2 regions of the Nonomuraea africana genome follow, and region 1 is predicted to be linked to the other one. Evidence: riboswitches for the same ligand, from Rfam matches in the RefSeq annotation. Region 1 holds a riboswitch; the other holds the start of a gene.
What was found. A riboswitch is a leader RNA that binds a small molecule or an ion and turns the genes downstream of it on or off. The one in region 1 is predicted to bind cyclic di-AMP.
Positions count from the first base shown of each region.

Region 2: another riboswitch for cyclic di-AMP. It lies ahead of H4W81_RS08165 (CHAP domain-containing protein); the one in region 1 lies ahead of H4W81_RS09000 (CHAP domain-containing protein).

Region 1 covers NZ_JADBEF010000001.1:1,955,474-1,959,504, forward strand. Annotated here, with positions in the region: gene H4W81_RS08990 (BlaI/MecI/CopY family transcriptional regulator) at 282-671, shown strand; gene H4W81_RS08995 (M56 family metallopeptidase) at 674-1,588, shown strand; cyclic di-AMP (ydaO/yuaA leader) riboswitch at 1,718-1,886, shown strand; gene H4W81_RS09000 (CHAP domain-containing protein) at 1,914-2,687, shown strand; gene H4W81_RS09005 (TetR/AcrR family transcriptional regulator) at 2,781-3,380, opposite strand; gene H4W81_RS09010 (MFS transporter) at 3,470-4,031, shown strand, end outside.
Region 2 covers NZ_JADBEF010000001.1:1,771,673-1,775,703, reverse strand. Annotated here, with positions in the region: gene H4W81_RS08180 (aldo/keto reductase) at 1-591, shown strand, start outside; gene H4W81_RS08175 (Gfo/Idh/MocA family protein) at 677-1,636, shown strand; gene H4W81_RS08170 (SEL1-like repeat protein) at 1,617-2,078, opposite strand; cyclic di-AMP (ydaO/yuaA leader) riboswitch at 2,214-2,348, shown strand; gene H4W81_RS08165 (CHAP domain-containing protein) at 2,366-3,070, shown strand; gene H4W81_RS08160 (RNA 2'-phosphotransferase) at 3,353-3,892, opposite strand.

The DNA.
Region 1 (4,031 bases):
GCGTGGCGCTTTCAGCTCCACAAACTACGTAAGAGGTACATAAAACGCAAAGGGTTCATCAACGTCGCCGACCGAAACCCCCTCGTGAGCTGCTGTTCGGCGATCCAAACTTTACCTTCGGCGGTACTCTCCACCGGCCCACGGGGTGCATCAGCCCGCTGTGATCGTTCGGAGGCGTTTCACGCCCCCATACGGACATATTTGTGGCGGCATGATTGCTTCTGAGACCCTCGGTAACAGTCATGAGGGCGCAGCGAAGGGCCATGGGAGAGTGACGGGTGATGGCGGAGTTCGGCCCGCTTGAGCAGGCAATCATGGAAGCACTGTGGACGGCGAACGGGCCGCTCCTGATCCGCGAACTGCTCGATCAGATCAACCGCGGAAGGGACAAACCTCTCGCCTACACCACGGTTCAGACAGTCACCGACAGGCTCGCCCGGAAGGGCTTCGTCACTCGCAGGCCCGTGGGGATCGCCATCGCCTACACGGCCGTGGCCAGCCGCGAGGAACATGTCGTGGCAGTCATGCTCGAGGCGCTGGCCAACCTGCCGGAGCGAGGGCCTGCTCTCGCCAGATTCGCCGAGAGCGTCGACCCTGACGACGCCCAACGACTTCTCGACGCCCTCACGTACCGCTCGTCGGACATCAACGAAAAGCGTGAGGCGCCGTGACGATGATCGTCGCCGGCCTGGTCGTCGCCCTATATTTGATCAGCCAGTGGGCGGGGCCGGTCCTCGCGCGTGCCACATGGCCCTCTCGTCGGCCGGCGACGGCTGTGGTTCTGTGGGTGAGCCTCCTCGCCGCCATGGCCGTTGTTTTGCTCACCTTGACGCTCATGATTCTCGCCTGGCCGCCGGGACCGCTGCACAGGTGGTTCGAGCACCTGCGTTCCTGTATGCCAGGTCACACTCATGTCGGAGAACTGGCCGCATTAGCCGTCGCGGTGGTGGGTGGTGGCTGGCTCCTGCTGGCCGCGTGGCGAGGGATGACCCGCGTCAGCCGTACGGTCACCGAACGACGGCGACACCACGAGATGGTTCAGCTGATCGCGCGGTATCCCGACAGCCCCAGGGACGTCTGCCTCATCGAGCATCCCTTCGCGCTCATCTACTGCCTGCCGAGGCGGGCGCGGCCGATCGTGATGACCACCGGTCTGCTGAAGCAACTGGACGGCGCGCAGGTGGAGGCTGTACTGGAGCACGAACGGTGCCATCTCCAGCACCGTCATCACCTGGTGCTCGCCGTCGCGGACGCCATGCGCACGGCACTTCCGTGGTCGGCGACCGTGAAGCACGCCGTGACCGAGCTCTCAACGCTGGTCGAGATGGTGGCGGACGACGCGGCCGTCCGGCGGTGCGGGGTGGCCCCGGTCGTCGACGCGCTCCACCGGCTCACTCCCGTGACGGGACCGACCGGGAGTCTGGGGGCGGGTGACGAGTCGGGGCGGCGGATGAAGCAACGAATCGCTCGACTTGAGGCAGGCCGTGGGCAGGCTCGCCACCCCGGCCCGAGAGCCGTGCTCCTGCTGTCCCTGGCAACTCTGTCCGGCGTCCTGCTCGCCGCCGTTGCCCTGCACCTTCCCTGTTGACAGCGAGTAAGCGGCCAAGCAGCGATTGGTAGATCTTTTGTGCCTATTGCTGCGGTTTGGTCAAGGAATCGCTACCTTCCTCCTACATCGCACGTACTGATCGGCGACTTGCCTTCACCCCCGAGGGCGGCCGGTCGGCCGCCGAATCCCAGCGGTGACGGGCACGCCCGTCACGGGAACCGGGGACCCACTTGGCGTGGAGCGATCCATGCCCGGGGTGAATCCACCATGCGTGGTGGTAGGGCGACTCCTGGCCCGAACCCGTCAGCTAACCCGGTAGGCGGTGAAGGAGAAAGGGCCATTCCCCCACCTCATGCCATCAATCGTGGAAGGGCTGCTTGAGGCTGCCCAAAAGGATCTCGGTTACCGGGAACAGAGCAACGGCTACACCAAGTTCGGCGACTGGTACTACGCCAACGTGGACCAGAGCGACTCCTACTTCAAGACCGCGCCTTGGTGCGACATGTTCATCACCTGGGCCGCCCATCAGGCCGGTGTCCAGGAGTACGTCGGAGAGTTCGCGTCCACCGTCGACCACGCGAAGTGGTTCAAGCAGCAGGGCGCGTGGAGCGACCAGCCCGAACCCGGGGCCCTCGTCTTCTATGACTGGTCCGGCTCGGACAGCGTCGAAGGCATCGACCATGTCGGAATCGTCGAGCGGGTGGACGGAGCCAAGATCTTCACGATCGAGGGCAACGTCGACCGGGTGTGGCTCAAGCGCAAGGAGCGCGATCAGAGCAAGGTCGTCGGCTACGGCCTGCCTCGGAAGGTGCAGGAGAACAGCGGCGCGCTCGACGAGGTCGTCGCCGAAGAAGGCGAGGGCGCTGCGGTCGGCGCAGCACCCTCACCCCCGGTGAAGGCCCCACCGGTGCAGAACGTGTCCGCATCGGCGCAACAAGCGTTCGTCAACGTGACGTCGGCGAGCTCCAGCGGGCTTCCGCAGATTCAGGACGCGACCGCGCCGGCCGCCGTGCTCGTCGCTCTGCTGTGCACCGCTGTGGTCGTCAAGCGCGTCCGGGACAGGCAATCGGCTCAGGTGGCGGCGGCGGTTGGCCGACACCGCCGACCAGCCGGGCGGCACCGGGGATTGCTCGCATAGGGTTCCTTCTCCGGTCGGGCCTCACGGCCCGGCCGGAGAAACCCTCGAAGGACAGGCCTGCTGTCTACGTGTCATGTTGCGCGAAGATCCGTCCTAGCCGCGTGGAGAGACGCCCTCGGTGAGGGCGGTGGCGACCTTGCGTATGCGCTCGCGGAGATCCGGGGCATGGGGACCGCGAGTGAGCAGGAGCTGGTGCGCCGCACCCACCAGCGCGAGCGCCAGCGACTCGGTGTCTGCCTCGGCCGCGATCCTGCCGTGCTCCTTCTCTGCCTTCAGGTAGGCGGCGAATGCGCGCTCGCTGGCGTCGATCTCGAGGGTTCCTTGGCTGAGCGCCTCGCCCAGGTGGCTGAGGATCGCCGGCCTGGCCATCGCCAGGCCGGCGAGGGCCAGCAGATTGCCCGTGAGCAGGGTCTCGATGGCTGACATCAGGTTGTCCACGACGTCGCCGGTGCCCGCGAGGGTCGTGAGAGCCGACAGGGCCGCCCCCGCCTTGCCTGCTCGGTCGAGAAACAGCTCGGCCAGGAACCCGTCCATGTCGGAGAAGTGGTTGTAGAGCAGACCGGTCGCGCAGCCGGCCTCCTTGGTGACCGCCCTGCCCGTCAGCTCTGAGGGGCCCGCGCGCAGCAGGATCCGCTCGGCGGCGTCGAAAAGCTGCTGCCGTACGTCGGGGATCGCAACGCCACGCGGTGACATGACCACCAAATCTACCCGGGTGCGAGCAGGGCCGCCTGACCTGCCGGGCTTGCAGGGAGAATGAGCATGTGCTCATACTCTATGAGCACATGCTCATTCTCAAGGGTGAGAGCAGGTTCATGGACACGCGAGACTTCGTCTGGACACCGCGACATGTAGGTGCCCTCGCCGTACTCTGCCTGGCTCAAGTACTGGACAGCGTCGACGTCACCGTGGTGAACGTCGCGCTACCTGCCATCCAGGACGACCTGGGTTTCTCCGCCGCAGACCTGTCATGGGTGATGAACGCCTACATGGTGGTGTTCGGGGGGTTCCTTCTGCTGGGTGGTCGCCTCGGCGACTCATACGGTCACCGTCGCGTCCTACTCGGCGGGATCACCCTGTTCACCGTGGCGTCCTTGGCCGCCGGCCTGGCACAGAACGCGAGCTCCCTCGTGGCCGCTCGCGCCGCGCAGGGCCTGGGCGCGGCTCTCATCGCGCCGATGACGCTGGCGCTGATCGCACTGATCTTTCCGGAGGGCAGGCCACGGAACAGGGCGTTCGCGATCTGGGGAGCGGCGACGGGAGCGAGCAGCACGCTCGGCCTGTTCGCGGGCGGACTGCTGGCCGACGGCCCAGGGTGGCGGTGGATCTTCTTCATCAACGTGCCCA
Region 2 (4,031 bases), 180 kb from region 1:
GACCACGACAGGGCGGAGGCGGCCTTCGAGACCAGCCTCCGCAAGCTGGGCCTCGACTACCTCGACCTCTATCTGATCCACTGGCCGGCGCCCTCGCAGGACAAGTACGTCCAGGCGTGGAAGTCGCTCGAGCGGCTCTACAAGGACGGCAGGGTCCGCGCGATCGGTGTGTCGAACTTCACCATCCCCACCCTCGAGCGGCTCATGAACGAGTGCGAGATCGTGCCCTCGATCAACCAGATCGAGCTGCACCCGCAGTTCCAGCAGAAGGAGCTGCGCGCCTTCCACGAGGCCAACGGCATCCTGACCGAGGCGTGGAGCCCACTGGGCCAGGGCAAGGGCCTGCTCGACGATCCCGGGCTGGTCAAGCTCGGCATGAAGCACGCCAAGACGCCCGCCCAGATCGTGCTGCGCTGGCACATCCAGCTCGGCAACGTGGTGATCCCCAAGTCGGCGACGCCCGAGCGGATCAGGGAGAACATCGATGTGTTCGATTTCACACTCGACGCCGAGGACATGGCCGCGATCGGCGCGATGAGCACCGGCAGGCGCATCGGTCCCGACCCTGCCACCTTCGACTGGATGGGCTGAGGGCTCCGCTCCCGGGACGGCTCGCGCCCGCCCGGCGTGCGCCGTCCCGCGATCCTTCATGATTGATCGATGAAGGAGGACTCTCATGGCTGATCTGGCTTGGGGAATCGCGGCGACCGGTGGGATCGCCAGGACGGTCGGCGCGGTGATCGCCGCCGAGCCCGGGATGCGGGTGGCCGCGGTCGGCTCGCGCGATCTGGGCAGGGCGACGGAGCTGGCCGCGACCCTGGGCGCGGACTCGGCCTACGGCTCCTACGCCGACCTGTGCGCCGATCCGGCGGTGGACGTGGTCTACGTGGCCACCCCGCACGCCCAGCACCTGGAGGTGGCCGAGGCGGCGATCGCGGCGGGCAAGGCGGTGCTGTGCGAGAAGCCGCTGGCCGCCTCGCTGGCCGACGCGGAGCGCATGGTGAAGCTGGCCAGGCAGGCCGGCGTGTTCCTGATGGAAGCGATGTGGATGCGGTTCAACCCCCTGATCAGGGGGCTGCTGACCGAGGAGCGGTTCGGCGCGCTGCGCTCGGTCCAGGCGTCGTTCGGGTTCGTCCTGCCGTACGAGGAGAAGCACCGCCTCTGGAACCCTGCGCTGGGCGGCGGGGTCCTGCTCGACCTGGGCATCTATCCGTTCGGGCTGGCGCATCTGCTGCTCGGCGAGCCGGCTGAGACGCATCTCACAGGATCGCTCGGTCCCTCTGGTGTCGACGCCGAGGTGGGGGCGCTGCTGACCTACGAGGGCGGGGCTCGCGCGCTGCTCGACACCTCGTTGATCAGTCCGCTGGCCAACACCGCGACCGTGGTGGGCACGGGGCTGCGCGCCGACATCGCCGCGCCGTTCTGGGCGCCGCAGCGCGTCACGCTGTCGGGTCCCGGCTTCGAGACCGAGGAACGCGTTCTTGACCCTTCGTCGAACGGCTACGCGGGCGAGATCCGCGAGGTGCGCGAGGCGCTGCGGGAGGGCAGGACGGAGAGCGCGATCATGCCGCTGGACGAGAGCCTGGCGATGATGCGGATGCTGGAGGAGGCGCGGGTCAGGCTGGGTGCTCGCTGAGCGCCTCGAGGTTCGCGCGGGCCCGCGCGGCGGCCTCCTCGTGGCCCGAGCCGACCGCCATCAGGTAGTGGCCGCGGGCCCTCGTGCGGTCGCCGGCCCGGTCCTCCAGGAGTCCCAGGTTGAACATCGCCCGGGGCGCGGCCTCGGCGTGGCCACTTTCCACGGCCTTTGCGTACCAGTGACGTGCCGCCTCGGCGTTGCCGCAGCCCTCTTCCAGGACGCCCAGATTGAACATCGCCCGGGGGGTGCCGGCCCTGCCGTACCAGTGGCGGGCCTCGTCGACACGGCCGTCCTCATCCTCGATGAGGGCGAGGTTGAAGGCCGCCCTGCGGGCGGCCTCCTGGTGCCCTGATTCGATCGCCAGGAGATACCATCTGCGTGCTTCGCGTGGACGGCGTCCGTCCTCCTGCAGGCCGTGGTTGAACAGGTCCTGGGGCGACATGACCTGACCGTAGATGATCGCGGGACCTTTATCAATTTGTATCCAACTTGCCTCATGTATTACCTTGGGGTCACTCGAGGCATAAACCCGGACTAACCGGACATTGCCTGACATTGCAGATCATCACAGGCCCCCTGCCTGTGACCGCTGAATCCGCACCATGCGGAACCGGGGACCCAATCCTTCTGGGGTGAATCGGCACACCGTGCCGTAGGGCAGCTTCACGTCCGAACCCGTCAGCTAACCCGGTAAGCGGCATGAAGCTAAGCAAGGAGAGTCCCCCTTTCATGGCCAAGCACCGTCGTAGCCGTGCCCCCAAGCTGTCCTACGCCCACGCCGCCCTCGGCGCAGCGGTGGTCGCAGGTTCGCTGGTTCCCACGCAGGCCGCCCAGGCCGACACCGCTCCCGCCCCCCAGGACAAGTCCCACGTGGCCGCAATGGCCGCACAGAAGACCGACGGCAAGCAGGCCGCCGTCAAGCAGCGCATCCCCGCCATGCCCACCGCCTCTGCCGTCCTCGCCGCGGCTAAGAAGCAGATCGGCATCAAGGAGAACGCCTCCGGCGGTGGCACCAAGTTCCAGGACTGGTACGTCAACTCCCCCCGCGCCAGGGAGACCGTCGCTCGTGACGGCGGCAGCCCCCGTGCCTACGCCAACGCCGCGTGGTGCGCGATGTTCGTCTCGTGGGTCGGCGAGATGACCGGCGCCCGTCCCCAGGTCGGATGGGACGCCTACACCGTGACCCACGCCAAGTGGTTCAAGGCCAACAAGCGCTGGGGCACCACCCCCAAGCCCGGCGCGGTCGTCTTCTTCTCGTGGAGCGGCGGCAAGAGCATCAGCTCCATCAACCACGTCGGGTTCGTCGAGAAGGACAACGGCAACGGCACGATCACCACGATCGAGGGCAACACCGGTAACGGTGCCGTCGAGCAGCGGGTGCGTCCGAAGTCGCAGGTCGTAGGGTACGGCTACCCGCAGTACTCGGGCGCGTAGTCCGCTCGCGACTCCCCTGCCCCGGCCGCCGGGGGCACCTCTCCAGCTGAGGGGCGTCCCCGGCGGCCGGGGTTTTGCCTGAGTCGGTAAGGGTGTTCCCGGCCGCTCCGGGATTGCATGACCTTGGCGAGCGAGACGGCCACGGATCATCGGGGCCGCACTGCCGCACCCCACTTCTCACCCCGGCGAACGCCTTGGGGATCTGCGGCCTGGGAACCTCCACCCCCGGCCGTCATCCGGGGCACCCCCTCTGACTCCCAGGAACCCCGCAGGCCTGATCCGTCAGCCGGGAAAGCGGAGGAACTCCGGCGGGACGGCGTCGGCCAGCCACACCCCGTTGGCGCTGACCCTGAACTCGTGTCCACCCGCGTGCATCTCCCCCGAGGCGACGACCAGCATCACCGGAGTCCCCCGGCGAGCGCCGACCCGCTCGGCCGTGGCGCGGTCGGCCGAGAGGTGGACGTACTGCCTCGACATCGGCAGCAACCCCGACGCCTTGATGGCCGCCAGGCTGCGGGGAGCGGTCCCGTGGTAAAGGATCGCGGGAGGCTCGACGGGCGGCAAACCGAGATCCACGGCGACCGAGTGACCCTGGCTCGCTCTGATCAGGTCGCCCGCGATGGCGTACCGCTGCTTGTCGTTGTCGGAGACCGCCCGGGAGAGCTCGTCCCTGGTGATGGGGAAGCCGTCCCTGGCCGCGGCGTCCAGCAACTCGTCGATCGGGACCCAGCCCTGCGCGTCGAGCGTGATCCCGATGGCGCCGGGGTCATGGCGCAGGTGTTTGGCGAGGTACTTCGAGATCCGCACGGTCCGGTCCGTCATGCGGGCATTGTTTCCTACCTCGCCGGCCGACGGGGAGTCCCGCGCCTCCCCGATCCGCACACCCCGAGCCGTCCCCCAACGGCACCGGTCCCTGGTGCCTCCCTTCGAACGCGGCCCCGACGGCAGGTGGCACCCGCCG